One region of the Paenibacillus sp. NPDC056722 genome, then DNA from elsewhere that is predicted to be linked to it. Evidence: riboswitches for the same ligand, from Rfam matches in the RefSeq annotation. Region 1 holds a riboswitch; each other region holds the start of a gene.
The links. A riboswitch is a leader RNA that binds a small molecule or an ion and turns the genes downstream of it on or off. The one in region 1 is predicted to bind cyclic di-GMP.
Positions count from the first base shown of each region.

Region 2: another riboswitch for cyclic di-GMP. It lies ahead of ACFRAM_RS18475 (anti-repressor SinI family protein); the one in region 1 lies ahead of ACFRAM_RS19515 (glycosyl hydrolase).
Region 3: another riboswitch for cyclic di-GMP. It lies ahead of ACFRAM_RS08770 (thiamine pyrophosphate-binding protein); the one in region 1 lies ahead of ACFRAM_RS19515 (glycosyl hydrolase).

Region 1 is NZ_JBHTYV010000008.1:130,182-135,029, reverse strand. It holds gene ACFRAM_RS19525 (hypothetical protein) at 383-718, opposite strand; gene ACFRAM_RS19520 (sugar phosphate nucleotidyltransferase) at 1,112-2,485, shown strand; cyclic di-GMP riboswitch class I at 2,653-2,733, shown strand; gene ACFRAM_RS19515 (glycosyl hydrolase) at 2,744-4,339, shown strand; gene ACFRAM_RS19510 (glycosyl hydrolase) at 4,542-4,848, shown strand, end outside.
Region 2 is NZ_JBHTYV010000007.1:182,579-187,426, reverse strand. It holds gene sipW (signal peptidase I SipW) at 1-355, shown strand, start outside; gene ACFRAM_RS18490 (TasA family protein) at 449-1,042, shown strand; gene ACFRAM_RS18485 (TasA family protein) at 1,129-1,716, shown strand; gene ACFRAM_RS18480 (helix-turn-helix domain-containing protein) at 1,900-2,229, shown strand; gene ACFRAM_RS18475 (anti-repressor SinI family protein) at 2,337-2,489, opposite strand; cyclic di-GMP riboswitch class I at 2,517-2,601, opposite strand; gene ACFRAM_RS18470 (2-oxoglutarate dehydrogenase E1 component) at 3,120-4,848, shown strand, end outside.
Region 3 is NZ_JBHTYV010000003.1:43,372-48,219, reverse strand. It holds gene ACFRAM_RS08780 (hypothetical protein) at 1-4, opposite strand, end outside; gene ACFRAM_RS08775 (carboxymuconolactone decarboxylase family protein) at 172-552, opposite strand; gene ACFRAM_RS08770 (thiamine pyrophosphate-binding protein) at 568-2,205, opposite strand; cyclic di-GMP riboswitch class I at 2,391-2,484, opposite strand; gene ACFRAM_RS08765 (methyl-accepting chemotaxis protein) at 3,053-4,303, opposite strand; gene ACFRAM_RS08760 (helix-turn-helix transcriptional regulator) at 4,392-4,848, opposite strand, start outside.

The DNA.
Region 1 (4,848 bases):
AGTACAGGCAATTTCTAATTAGAATTCCCGAAGTGTAATTAACGGCATTTTTGTACTCTAAATATTCTGTAGCTAAGGTTTAGAGGTAATTAAGGGCAATTTTGTATCTTAATTATTCCATAATGCCCCTTTTAGAGTGGTTTTTTAAAAAATAAGGTACAATAATGCGCTTAATTCTCTTATTTACCTATTTTTGAGAAATATAAGATACAAAAATGCACTTATTTGGGAGAACCTTTTTTCACGGTTAAGAAGACGGAGAAAGGGAGGGGGCAGGTAGAGTTGTGCTCTAAAGCCCTAAGTTCACCAAAATCACACCTGCTCTTTTGTTTGAATTTTAATAGTGAGAGTAACTGATCAGCATGATCCACTTTTGTTAATATCAACAATCCACCCGACGAGAGCTGGCCTGAAACTTTGTTTGAATAGAGCTAGCCAGAACGTCCAAATGAAACGGGTCTGATAACGTTAGTAAGTACGACCAAATGGAACTTGGTCCGATTAGCGCCAGCAAGTGGTTCCAAATGACAAGTTGTCCGATTAGCGCCAGCAAGTGGTTCCAAAAGACACTTGGTCCGATTAGCGCCAGTAAGTGGTTCCAAATGACAAGTTGTCCGATTAGCGCCAGCAAGTGGTTCCAAAAGACACTTGGTCCGATTAGCGCCAGTAAGTGGTTCCAAAAGACACTTGGCCGAATAGCGCCAGCAAGTGGTTCCAAAAGACACTTGATCCGATTAGCGCCAGCAAGAACATCCGAGTTATCACTATCTATCTATCTATCTATCTATCTATCTATCTATCTATCTATCTATCTATCTATCTATCTATCTATCTATCTATCTATCTATTTTACCCACCATTACGTTTATCCTAACACTTCTTGTGAACTTTCTCTGTTTATCGCTTATGAAACACAGGCGAGAGAAAGGAAGGACTAGACCGATCTTGGCGTTAAGAGATTTAACATGCAGACCCGCCTTAAAGCGATTGATGTGCTGGAGTCTGTTTTACCGGGATTACTTTGTAGAGGTCCAATTGGCCCTTCTATATCGCATATACAGCAAGCATGGGATTGGTTTCGGTTTACCATACGAATGAGGAGGGTTCACTTATGAAACTGGTACTTTTATCAGGCGGTTCAGGTAAGAGGCTCTGGCCATTGTCTAATGATTCACGTTCGAAGCAATTTCTGAAGGTACTGGAAAGCCCGCAGGGTGAGCCGGAATCGATGGTGCAGCGGGTGTGGAGACAGCTCGAAGAGACTGGACTCGCAGATTCATCTTATCTGGCTACAGGTCGTGGGCAGGTAGAAATGATCCAGAGCCAATTGGGAGGCCATGTGCCGATTATTGTTGAGCCTGAGCGCCGCGATACCTTCCCGGCTATTGCGCTGACGGCGGCTTATTTATATACCGTAGCTGGCGTATCGCCTGCTGAGACGGTGGCTATTTTGCCAGTGGACCCTTATGTTGAGGCTTCTTTCTTTGAAACTGTAGCCCAGCTTGAACAAACGATAGAGGAGAGCGGCGCAAATTTGGCGCTCATGGGTGTGGTGCCTGAGCATGCTTCGGAGAAATACGGGTATATCATCCCGACCTCCGATGAGCCTGCGGTGAGCGGCTTTATGCAGGTAAGCCATTTCCAGGAGAAGCCGGATCGCGTTCAGGCCGAGGAGCTAATCAGCCGCAATGCGCTGTGGAACTGTGGTGTGTTTGCTTTCCGTCTCGGGTATCTGCTGGATATTCTGCAACGCAAGGGGCTGCCTCTCAACTATGAGGAACTGCAGAAGCAGTATAAGCTACTGTCTTCTATTAGCTTTGACTACGAAGTGGTAGAAAAGGAAGAGCGAATTGTTGTTCAGCCGTATGACGGCTTCTGGAAGGACCTCGGCACGTGGAATACATTGACGGAAGAGATGAGCAGTAATCATGTTGGCAAAGGCGTTGTCACAGCTGATTCGGAAGGCACCTGCCTCGTGAATGAACTGGATATTCCTATAACAGTCATTGGGGCGAAAGATCTAATTATCGCTGCCAGTCCTGACGGTATTCTCGTAACCCATAAGGCGGAAAGCCCACGGATCAAGGAGGTGCTGAAGTCGTTTGATCAGCGCCCGATGTACGAGGAGCGCCGCTGGGGCCATTATCGTGTCATTGATTATGTGAAATATGAAGAGGGCAATGAGGTGCTGACCAAACGGATTTGCATCTCACAGGGCAAGAATATCAGCTACCAGTTGCATCGCAAACGCAGTGAGATCTGGACCATTATCAGTGGGGAAGCCAGCATTGTGCTGAATGAGAAAATGCACAACGTGAAGGCTGGCGATGTGGTCCGTATTCCGGAGGGCACCAAGCATGCCATCCTGGCTTTGACGGATGTGGAGTTTATTGAAGTGCAGACAGGCTCTGAACTGGTGGAGGAAGATAATATCCGTATCACCCTGAATTGGGAAGATATTGGGCTGCATCAGTTTATCTCCTAGGACCGGATTCCAATGTCAGGAAATTTAATAGAACAAACTATCTATTTAACCAAATGCGAAGTTTACAAAACAGGTATAAAGACTCAAAAATGATATTTTTTTCATAAATGCACTAAAAAATAATTAAATAGCGTCGATATTTACGGTAAGAGGAATAAACCCTCTAATTCGACAAAAGGCAAACCTATCGAAAGGTAGGGACGCAAAGCCACAGGGCCTTTCGCAAGAATGGCAGCCTGGCTACCGAAAGGGAGATGTATGTTGAAAGCTTACCGTAAGTATCGTTTGTTGCGCGCCCTCCTGTCCCTTGTTCTGTTTTTGACAGCCCTTCCCCTTGGAATGGGAATCGTCCCGTCTGCGGCAGGAGCTGCAAGCTCCGGTACTCCGGTTAATCCCGCTGCCTCGCCTGAAGCTGTAAAGTTGCTTAATTATATGTACTCTTTATCTGGAAAAGGAATTATTGCAGGGCAGCATGACTACCTGGAGAGTCCCGACGAGTTCAATCTTAAGCTGCAAGACACCACCGGTAAATATGCCGCACTGCACGGTTACGAGATGGGGGCCATCAGTGGCCAGAATGAGAGTCAGGTTGCCTGGTATCGCCAGAATGTAGTGAACAGCGCCATCAACTGGAACAAAAGCGGCGGAGTAGTCGCCATGACCTTCCATGCCAACCTGCCGGGAACCAGCTATGATTGGTCCAATGTCTCCAGAAGTCTCAGCCAAGCGGAATTCAACAAGTACGTTACACCAGGGACGGTACAGTACAACAACCTGATTGCCGAACTGGATAAAGTGGCTGTACCTTTGAAAAGCTTGCGTGATGCAGGAGTGCCCGTATTATGGCGCCCATATCACGAAATGAACGGAGACTGGTTCTGGTGGGGGAAGAAAAATAATTTCGCTGCACTTTGGAATATTATGTATGACCGTTTTGTTAACGTTCATAAATTGAATAATCTGCTCTGGGTATGGAGTCCGAATGCCCCGAATGCGTGGGCTGATCCGTATGCCCTGACCTATCCGGGTGCGGATAAAGTAGACATTCTCGCTGCAGATATATATGAGAACGATTATAAACAAAGCCATTACGATAGTCTGCTGGCGCTGGCGGCCGGGAAGCCGATCGGTATCGGAGAGAACGGGGAAATGCCAGACGTAGCCAAGCTGAGAGAGACCCAGAGCAAATGGACCTTTATGATGACCTGGGGAAAAATGCTATACGATAATAACCACACCGACGATATTAAAGGTTTTATGAACAATAGTTACACAGTAACGAGAGACAAGATTGCGGCTGGAGCGGTGCCGGCACCTACGCCACCTCCACCTGCACCAACAGCTATGCCATCGAACACACCGAAGCCTCCTGCTGCGAACGTCCCTACAGGGAATGCTGGAACGGGGGGGACGCATAAGACGGCTAATGGGTTAACGGGAGAATACTTCAATAATATGCAGCTTTCCGGTGCACCAGTTCTTACCCGGGATGATGCAGTAATTGATAATAATTGGCGGCAGGGTTCACCAGATACAGCCCTGCTCGGCGTTGATAATTTCTCTATCCGCTGGACAGGGAAGATCAAACCGCTGTATAGCGAAGATTACCAGATCTACACCGAATCCGATGATGGCATTCGGGTATGGATCAACGGGCAAGCGGTCATTGACAGCTGGAATAATCAGAGCGGAGCTGAGCATCAGGGCAACATCGCCTTGAACGCCGGGCAGCTGTACGATATTAAAGTGGAGTATTACGAGAATCTGGGCGATGCTCGGGTTCGCCTGATGTGGGGGAGTCCTAGTCAGGTGAAAGAAACGGTTCCGGCTAGCGCATTGTTCATAGGCGCGTGAGGAACTGAGAATTACGTTATCTAGACATTACGCGTTTAAAGGGTAACAGCAATGAAGATTATTTTCAGCCGATCGGTAGCCCTGCTCTTTGGCAGGGCTACTGAACTATAGGCCTCCGGGAGAAGAGAGCGGGTTGACCTGGATGAAGGTCAGCTTAGTTACGACCGGACTGATATCCCGGCTACCGAAAGGAAGATGACACATGAAGCCATCCCGTAATTTTCGGCTGCTTACGACCTTGTTTCCGGTTCTTCTGTTTCTGTCTCTCCTGCCCTCCTGGGGCGATGTTCCCGATTCGGGTGCCTCTCCCGAGGACAAAGCGGCGATAGCCCCGGTCAATCCTTCGGCTTCGCCGGAGGCACGCCGATTGCTACAATATTTGACAGATCTTAGCGGTCAGGGAATCATCTCCGGGCAACATGATTATCTGGAAAGTCCTGATGAATTCAACAATAAATTAAAGTCAGCCAGCGGGAAATATGCTCTGCTGCATGGCTATGAACTTGGGG
Region 2 (4,848 bases), on a different contig from region 1:
CACCTTCATGAATCCAGAAAACATTCTGATCACCCACCGTATCGTGGATGTCAGCATGAACAGTGCCATCGGCGAGGCCAGCTATACAACCAAAGGCGACAACAATAACGCCGCTGACATGTCCCCGGTCAGCTCGACCAATGTGATCGGAGAGTATACCGGCTTTACCGTTCCTTATGTTGGTTATGCCATGAACTTCGCAGTTTCTAAGGCGGGCAGCGTGCTGCTAATGATCGTGCCAGGAATTCTGCTCCTGATGTACGCGCTGTACAGTACCTGGAAAGCCATCAGCGCTCTGGAGAAGAAGAATAATTCATCTGCCGCTGCTGAGCCGCTGCCAGATACCTTACATTAATAGGATTGTAATCTCCCGTTTACGAAACGTGGAGCAACAATATACATGACGTAAAGTCAGAAACAAAAAAAAGATTGAGAGAGGGATGAATCAATGAATATTAAAAAAACACTGGGGCTGGGCGTTGTCTCAGCAGCGCTTGGATTGACTTTGGTCGGCGGAGGTACCTTCGCATATTTCAGCGATACCGCGCAGAGTACAGCTTCTTTTAACAACGGAACATTGAGCTTGGATTCTGATCCCTCTGTGATCGTGGATCTCAACAATCTCAAACCAGGTGATATTATCACCAGAGATTTCCAGCTGAAGAATAGCGGCTCACTTGATATTTCCCAAGTACTGCTGAAGACGGCAGCTCAGGTTATAGACGTGAACAATGACAATGGAACTCATAACTTGAAAGATGACATTGTAGTTACCTTCCTAGTTAATAAAGACAAGATATCTTCTCCGGTCCTGGTTAAAAAATTGTCTGAACTGGAAAGTCTGTCACCAGACCTTGTAAAAGCAGGCATTCTTGGTTCAGTGTTCGGCGAAAAATCAGGGATCAAAGCAGGAACTCTAGATAAGCTGTCCGTTCAGTTTGCCTTTGTCGACAACTTCCAGCCGCAGAACTACTACCAGGGCGACAGCCTGAAATTGAATTGGACCTTCGAAGCTAAACAAGGTGCTGGCGAATATAAGTAAGCCGTCCGGTCTAAATTCAGCAGCTATTTCTTCTACCATTATTTCTTCTACCATTTTATTAACCATATAAGAGGAGGAATTTAATCATGGGTATCAAAAAAACATTGGGTCTTGGTGTGGCATCAGCGGCTTTGGGATTGTCTTTAATCGGGGGAGGTACCTTCGCTTACTTCAGCGATACAGCAGAAAGCACAGCAACTTTCGCCGCTGGCACGCTGGACCTGAATACTAATCCTGAGCAAAACGTAAACCTGAGCAATCTGAAGCCAGGCGACATCGCTGTCCGCAGCTTCACTCTACAGAACAACGGCACGCTCGACATTAAGGAATTGAAGCTGGCTACAACGTATAATGTTACGGATGCTAACACTAATAATGGCTCAGAGGATCTGGGCGCACACTTTAAAGTAAAACTGCTTGATAGCAGCTATACTAGCGGCCCGATTACTGGCCATGTCGTTGGCGAAGCAACACTCAAAGATTTGCAGAACAATCCAGGCTATGATCTGGTAGCTAACGCCTTCCCAGGAGGCATCTCCGCTGCCCAATCTAAGACGCTCAAGCTAGCCTTTGAGTTCGTTGAAAACGGCCAGGATCAAAACATCTTCCAAGGAGACAGCGTAGCCGTAACCTTGACCTTCAATGCTAAGCAAGGCGCTGGCGAATTTAAATAAGCCTGTTCTTCTAAAAACTACCGGCATCTCTTAGACCTTTAACCGGGCTGGGACATGCCGGTTTTTTGCACCAGTCCCCTCCCTCTTTCTCCTCTGAACAGCAATGTATCTTTGTCCGTTTCCAGGAAATTTGTTATACTTATACAAAAAGTACGGAGGGGCGTTGTCATCGTGCCTGATAATATGGGAGGGCGCATCCATGAACTCCGGGTAGAGAAGGGCTTATCCTTATCCGAGCTTGCGGACAAGGCGGATGTAGCCAAGTCGTACCTGAGTAATGTTGAGAGAAATATCCAATCCAACCCCTCTATCCAATTCATTGAAAAAATTGCCGATGCGCTCCAAGTATCTATTCACGTGTTGCTATATGGAGATCTCTCCGACACTGAAGAGACGCCGCTGGATTCGGAATGGTTCCGGCTCGTGCAAGAGGCAATGAGCTCCGGCATCAGCAAGCGGGAGTTCAAGGAATTTCTGGATTATCAAAAATGGCGTCTTGAACAAAAGGATTAATAATTTCAGCCCTGAGCGCTTCAACACCTCGGGCACCCCATCATATAGAGAAGGGCACAGCATATGCTGTGCCCTTCTCTATATGTATCCTGTTATGATTCAAGCTGCTAAATAGCCTTCAACGCCTTCTCATTAAAGAAACGGCGAATCTCCTCCGCCTTGATGCCCGCCTTCTTGGCACTCAGCAGCAAATATACCCATTCTAAATCCAGATCGACTGTCTGCAGTTCTCCGTTGTTCCCCTGGTTGGACTTATCCAAAAAATCTCCTCCTAAGATTTCGCGTCCCCAGGCAGTCCGGCCGTCTTAGTATTTCTACCTTAGACCCGAGACTTTGTGCCCCTGTCTTTCAACAGGTTTACCCTTTACTGGATCCTTCACATGAAAGGATCTGGCTAGAAATTATTATTAAAAACCTTGCTGCAATAACATTATACAAGAAATAATCGGAAAAGTGTGTCGTTTTCTGGAAACTTCTAAGGAGACAAATGTAAAAAGTTTAGCTCTTTTTGACTAATACCTGTCCAACTTGAAACCATCTGTATGAGATGTAAAATTTTTAATTTATGAATAATTCTACTAATTCAAACGAACTATATAAAGTTATTAACCAAACTTCAAATCCTCTAAACAGCTTTTCCTGTCAAATCAGGGTCTATTGAATCATTTTAATAGTTCCGTCCTCTTGGGGTAATCTACTTATGGCGCTATGGCATCAATAACCAGGGTGAACCATACCGTTTTGCGATTGGATTGGACGAAAGTATGAATTGATTAAGATCACCGAAAGTAGCACAATAGAAAGGAAATGAAAACGCAACCATCACAGCTCCGAACAAGGCCCATACCAGCGCCCTGCGTTTGGAGTTCATCCGTTAGGAGGATGTATTCATGGCAGCCAAAGAGCCCTACAATGAATCTGTTTGGAGCAAATATTACGGTCCCAATCTGGGCTACATTCAAGAGAAGTATGAGCAGTTTGTGAAAGACCCCTCCTCAGTTGAAAATAATTACCGTGAACTCTTTACTGTTTATGGCCCGCCTCCCCTGGCGCCGGATGCCGAACCAGCTCCGCAGCCGATCGTTTCGGGAGATGCCGTTTGGCTTCGTAAGGCTGTCAAAGCCTCCAAGCTGATCGCTAACATTCGTATATATGGCCATTTGGCCGCCAATATTGACCCGCTGGAGCGGGATCACAACCCTATGATAAAATGGCTGAATCACGAAACATATGAACTGACGCGTGAGGATCTCATGGCCCTCCCTGCTTCGCTGATTTGGGAGAATGTCCCGGATAATATTCAAACCGCTTGGGACGCCGTTCACCGGATGCGCCAAGCCTATACACAAACTATCGCCTACGAATTTGGTCATGTGCATGATGAACAGGAACTTCGCTGGTTGAACAGCCAGGCAGAATCCGTTAACTCACCTGCGCCACTGAATACCGCTGAACGCAAGGAATTGCTGAGTCGGTTGATTCAAGTGGAGCAGTTTGAGACGTTCCTGCACAAGACTTTCGTAGGCCAAAAGCGTTTCAGCCTCGAGGGCAACGATGCCCTGGTGCCAATGCTGGACGAAATCGTACGCGCAGCCGCACATGAAGGTGCTGAGCATATCCTGATGGGCATGGCCCACCGTGGACGTCTTAATGTACTGGCTCATATCCTTGGCAAACCTTACGACATCATTTTCTCTGAGTTCCATCATTCACCGAACAAGGAGCTATTCCCTTCGGAAGGATCCATGGGCATTAACTACGGCTGGACCGGGGACGTGAAGTATCACTTGGGTGCTGACCGCGCTGTACGTGAGGGCGAAACCGTCCGCACTAGGCTGACACTGGCGAACAATCCGAGCCACCTGGAGTTTGTTAATCCTGTCGTTGAAGGATTCGCTCGTGCAGCTCAGGAGGAGCGGGGCACAACAGGCCTGCCGAAGCTCGACACGAACAAGGCGATAGCTGTGCTGATGCACGGAGATGCGGCCTTCCCAGGTGAAGGTATCGTGGCTGAGACACTGAACATCGGCAAGCTGGACGGGTATACGAATGGCGGTACGATTCATATTATCGTCAACAACCGCATCGGCTTCACCACCGAAAGCGAGGACTCCCGGTCGACGCATTATGCCAGTGACTTGGCCAAAGGCTATGAAATCCCTATCGTCCATGTCAATGCTGATGATCCGGAAGCCTGTGTAGCGGCTGTTCGTTTGGCCAGCGCCTACCGCAATAAGTACAAGAAGGATTTTGTCATTGATCTGATCGGCTACCGCCGCCACGGTCACAATGAGATGGATGATCCGGAAACAACCCAGCCAATCGTCTACGGCAAGGTCCGCAATCACCCGACGGTTCACAGAATCTATGCCGAACGCCTCCGTCAGGAGAAGGTCGTTACAGATGAAGATGTGAAGCAAATGAACGCTGATGCAGAGAGCATTTTGCAGCAGGCTTATGATAATATGAAAGAAGGCAAACATAAGAGCGCGGACAGCAAGACTTCCGTACCCGTGAAGACGGAGGACAGCCCTAGCAAATCGACTGCTGTCTCTCTGGGTGCGCTCCAACAAATCAACCGTGAGCTACTTAGCGTCCCTGACGGCTTCACCGTCTATC
Region 3 (4,848 bases), on a different contig from region 1:
CCATTCCTTCATCGCTCCTATAAATTAGTTTTATCCAAAAACTTTGATTCCCTATTTTCGGCAATCGATAATATACTTATTTTTGGGATAATTTAACTATATTAATAGCATATGATTGATAGAATTACAATGAGAAAGTCGAAAAATGTAAATTTTTGAATTATACAGATGTTACTTCACTTCTTCTAAAACTTCGAGCAACACGTTAAAGGCACTGATTACTCGCGGAGCTCCTAGAGCAGGCACCAAATGAAGCAGAACACCTTTAAGCTGTTCCTCAGTGACACCTACACTTAGCGCCATAACATAATGAACGCCTAGTTGTTCGTATTGTCCCATCGCAATCAAGGCGGAGATCACGGCAACTTCTTTCCAGTCATCACCGATCGTGTTGCGCTGGAAAATGTCACCGTAGGCGGCGCCCATAATGTATTCAGCCAGATCTGGAAAATGGTCTTTAATAGGTGCCAAAGCTTTGGCACCATACTCCCCAGATAAGTTAGCAAAGTGGTTGAGACCACTATTGATATTTTTGTTCAAATTGTCGCTCATAAATTGGCCCCCTGATTAAAGATTCACTACACGGTGTGCAGTAGGTGGTACTTCGTCACGGTCTGTCAACAGTTCGATTACCGCGACCTTGTTCAAAGCTACCGCATCTGCGATCGCAGCGGAGAATTGATCCAAAGTTTCACAGCGATATCCGGTTGCTCCAAGCGATTCGCCGAACTTCACAGCGTCCATTGGGACTTCGAATAGGGTTCCGTCGATACGGCCTGTGGTCTTCTCCATGCCCTTAAGCGCCATATCCAGCTGCATGTTGTTTACAACGATAAAAATAACCGGGATATCCTTACATACTGCTGTATTAATCTCTGCACCCAGCATCATAAAGCATCCATCGCCAGTCACACAGAAGATCGTTTCATCCGGTGATGCAACCTTGGCGCCGATAGCCATGCCAATTGCATTACCCATGCAGGCAAAATAGGCATCGAATACAAAACTGCCCGGTTTTTTAACGTTATACCATTTAACGGCATTAAAGCCATGGCTTCCATCATCCACGAATAGAGTGTTGTTGTATGGAATAAAGTCACTCATCACGCTCATAACTGAAGCCAGGGACAGGCCTGGAAGCTCAGGCAGTTCTTCCCGATAGTTAAAGCTTGGAGTATTATGTTTGGTCACAGAATCTCTATCCAGGTGTTCAAGATAATACACAAGATTATCACGCAGATCCCCGGTGACCGGTATAGTTTTGGAGGTCAGAATCTTGCCTACAAACGTTGGGTCACTATCGAACTGAATTAATGTCTCTGGATGATTCTCGCGTTTTAGATTACAGATGGTCATATCGCTCAGACGGGAGCCCAGCACGATATACAAATCACTACGATTCAGCATGTCATCGCCATGTGTACATCCGCCGACACCGACAGGACCGTGATACAGCGGGTGATCCCAAGGAATAGCACCTTTGCCGCCAGGAGAAGTCACGACAGGGATGTTGAATGTTTCAGCCAGTTCGATCAGCTCTTTGTGAGCCCCGGAACGGTTAACACCTTTACCGGCAATAATCAGTGGGTTCTCAGCATTGTTAATAGCGTTGATTACACGGTCATAATTGGAGATGCTAACGAGCGTTTCACGCTCTGGATAAACTACCGGGAATTCTTCCAGAAGTTCAGTCTGAACGTCGAATGGCAAGCAAAGATGAACGGGACCACGGTTACCGCTCAGAGCAATTGAGATAGCATGATTGAAAATGGTGCTTAAGTTATCGCCACGTTCTACAAGCTTACTGAACAGGGTAGCGGGTTTAAACATATCGGCAAGATCAGCCAGATATGAGGAAGAATCCTGACATTGCGGAATACCTAGTTCTTTTATAGATTGATGCCCTGTAATAAATAACACCGGAATGTTATTCGCCTTGGCATGGGCCGCTGCAGTAAGCAGATTCGTTCCTCCGGGACCGGATGTCCCGAAAGCAACGCCTAGTCCGCCAGTCTTAAGGGCATAGCCTGCGGCTTCAAAGCCGGAACTGGATTCATGTCTTCCGGGAATAAACTCAATACCGTAATCCACCATCTTTAGAACTAAGGGGCAAATGGATTTACCAATGATACCAAATGAATGGGTTACTCCGAGGTTACGTAGTGCCTCCGCCATATAATCTGCGACTGTCTTCAAAAAAAACACCTCTCAAGTAAATGAATTGGGTTAAGTAAAAGATAAATATATTATCGTTCTGGTAATGCCAAATGTTTAGAACGATACAAACAGGTACAAAGAAACAACAAAACCTGTGCTCGATTAATGGAGCACAGGTTGGAAGCAAAAAACCGCCAATCAGACCGCGAAATTAAGTCGATCCTCCTGGTTTTCTCTGCAACCTGGCAGTCATGGCCCCCAAAAAAATGAGGCTGTAGATCCATGGCTTTGCGTCATTCCTTTTCAGGAATTTTGCCCATATAAATGTTATAACTAATTATAAGAATAATTTTCCTTTACATTATATTCCTAGCTCGTCTTTGTCAATATATTTTACACAAACGAACTCGGAATTTGACGAAAAATATGAAATAAAGTAGGAATTTAGTTTTAATTTAAAATGTATCCAAGGGTGCATTGCAAAATGGAATGCGGTTACAAAATAGGCCTGAAATATGCATATCATTCAGAGAAAAAGCAAGATTGTATTAAAGGGATTGGTGTAAAAATGCAAATTAGATGAAAACAGCTGAATGGACAAGATTAGATATTAATTGAAGAAATTAGTTGGAGTTAAATTTACGATGATGTATTTCATGAAAGGCAATGAATCCAAGTGCTCAATTTCTTTTGGACTGCACAGGAGGGAAGTGGGTTAAAAGTAGGGTGTTTGAAAGGGGAGAGGATAAATTTTATTTGTGGGTACGAACTTCTAGAAAGGTCTGAAAGTGATATAATGCAAACGTTTCATAAGTTACAAAACAGCCGTAAAAGTTTGAACTTATACGGCTGTTTTGTGTTAAAAGGAACAAAAATAAAAATTTTATGACAAGTTCTAAAATTTAAAAATATGAATCGTTTTTTGTAGCTGAAAGACGGCTGACGTCATTTTTTCAGACTCATCCGCAACGGATTGGAGGGCATTGATCTGCTCACTCATCGATGCAGAGACTTCCTCGGTGCTGGCTGCTGTCTGCTCGGTAATTGCTGAAATATTCTCAATCGCAGAGGAGATCTTCAGAGCACTGTCCAGCATCAGGTCGCTTTCCGAAGAGAAGGCGGCGATTTGCTCGGTAATGTACTGTACACTTTGGACAATTTGCCCGAAAATCTGTGCAGTTTGAATGATCATTTCATTCTGTACCTGAACGACTTCTTCATTGATGGTGATGTTCGCAATGGCTTCCTTAATGTCACTTTCAATGCTACGTACGAGGCCGAAGACCTCTTTGGTCGAGGCGGTTGATTCCTCTGCCAGTTTGCGTACTTCCTGAGCTACCACAGCAAATCCACGGCCATGTTCTCCGGCACGGGCAGCTTCGATGGAAGCGTTCAGAGATAACAGGTTGGTCTGTTCAGCAATTTCGGTGATGGTTTTCGTAATCATGGTGATACCGCGAGCATTATGGGAAAGGGCATCAATGGTATCGGCCACTTTTTGTGTAGCTTCGATATTCTTACGCATGCCTTCTGCCTGGGTATCCACCGATTGGCGACCTTGCTCCACCAATTCTAGCGTATGTATAGATTTCTTGTTCATTTCTTTGGTTGAATGTGCGTAATTGGAGACCTTAGTCTCAATATCTTTAATAGAATCAATCATACCGGCAATATCACTCGAAATTTCGTTGGCACCTTGAGCCAGCTCATTAGAAGAGGTCGCCACCTGGGACATGACGATCTTCAGATTCTGATTCTTGTCTTCGATGCCGCGGCTTGCATCCATAACCTGACGGGTGATCTGTGAGGCGTCGGTCAAAATGGTCTTCAATTTGTCGATCATCGTATTAAAGGAGCGGCTGATATCACCCATGGAGCCATTCTCGTCGGCTCTATGCGTAAAGTCTCCCTTAGAGATCGTATGCGTTACGTTGGAGATGTCATCGAACGACGATGTAAGCGTTCTCTCAACAAAGCGGGAAAGAGGGTAAGTCAGGGTTGCAAGCAGGACGACCAGAATGATGCCGATAACAATTTTGCCGAGAATAATAAAAGTAACCAAAACAGGGATGGAGAATAAAGCGGCAACGAGGTAGCATCCGGCGACAATTCTTTGCTTCAAAGGCAGCTTGTACATCCAGTCCATAGGAAATATGTCCCCCTTTAATGTTGTGTATTGTAATATTATAGGCGATTAAAGGGGGATAGGTCTATTGTAAGAACTGACATAAATGCTATTCGGGACAAATTTTGACTAAATTCTGTCCGATAGACTCATATAATGCGGTGGTATCTATCAGTGCTTGTCGTACTTGCTCCTGCAGTACTTGCGGTGAAAGGACCAGGACACTGGACCCATAAGACAAAAGTACCCGGCAGGCCCACTCCAGGGCGTTGAAATCGGCCTCAACCTCCAACCATCCGGCGAGGGAGGACGGGGTAGTGTTTTTTACAGTAAGATATCGCTCCCGCGCGAAGTCCTTCATTGTTTCTTCCCTTATCAACACGGTAGCTGGATAACTTGGCAAGGCAGATTTGAAAGCCTGGGTGGATTGCCGCCAATACTGGCCAAGATCGAAGTCTTCCGGACGCTTGAAAAAGTCATTCGTGAGCTCTGCATGTTGCAGTCTGGACACCCGGTAGGTCCGTAGCTCACCTCTGCTTTCTGCAACGACATACCAAACTCCGCGT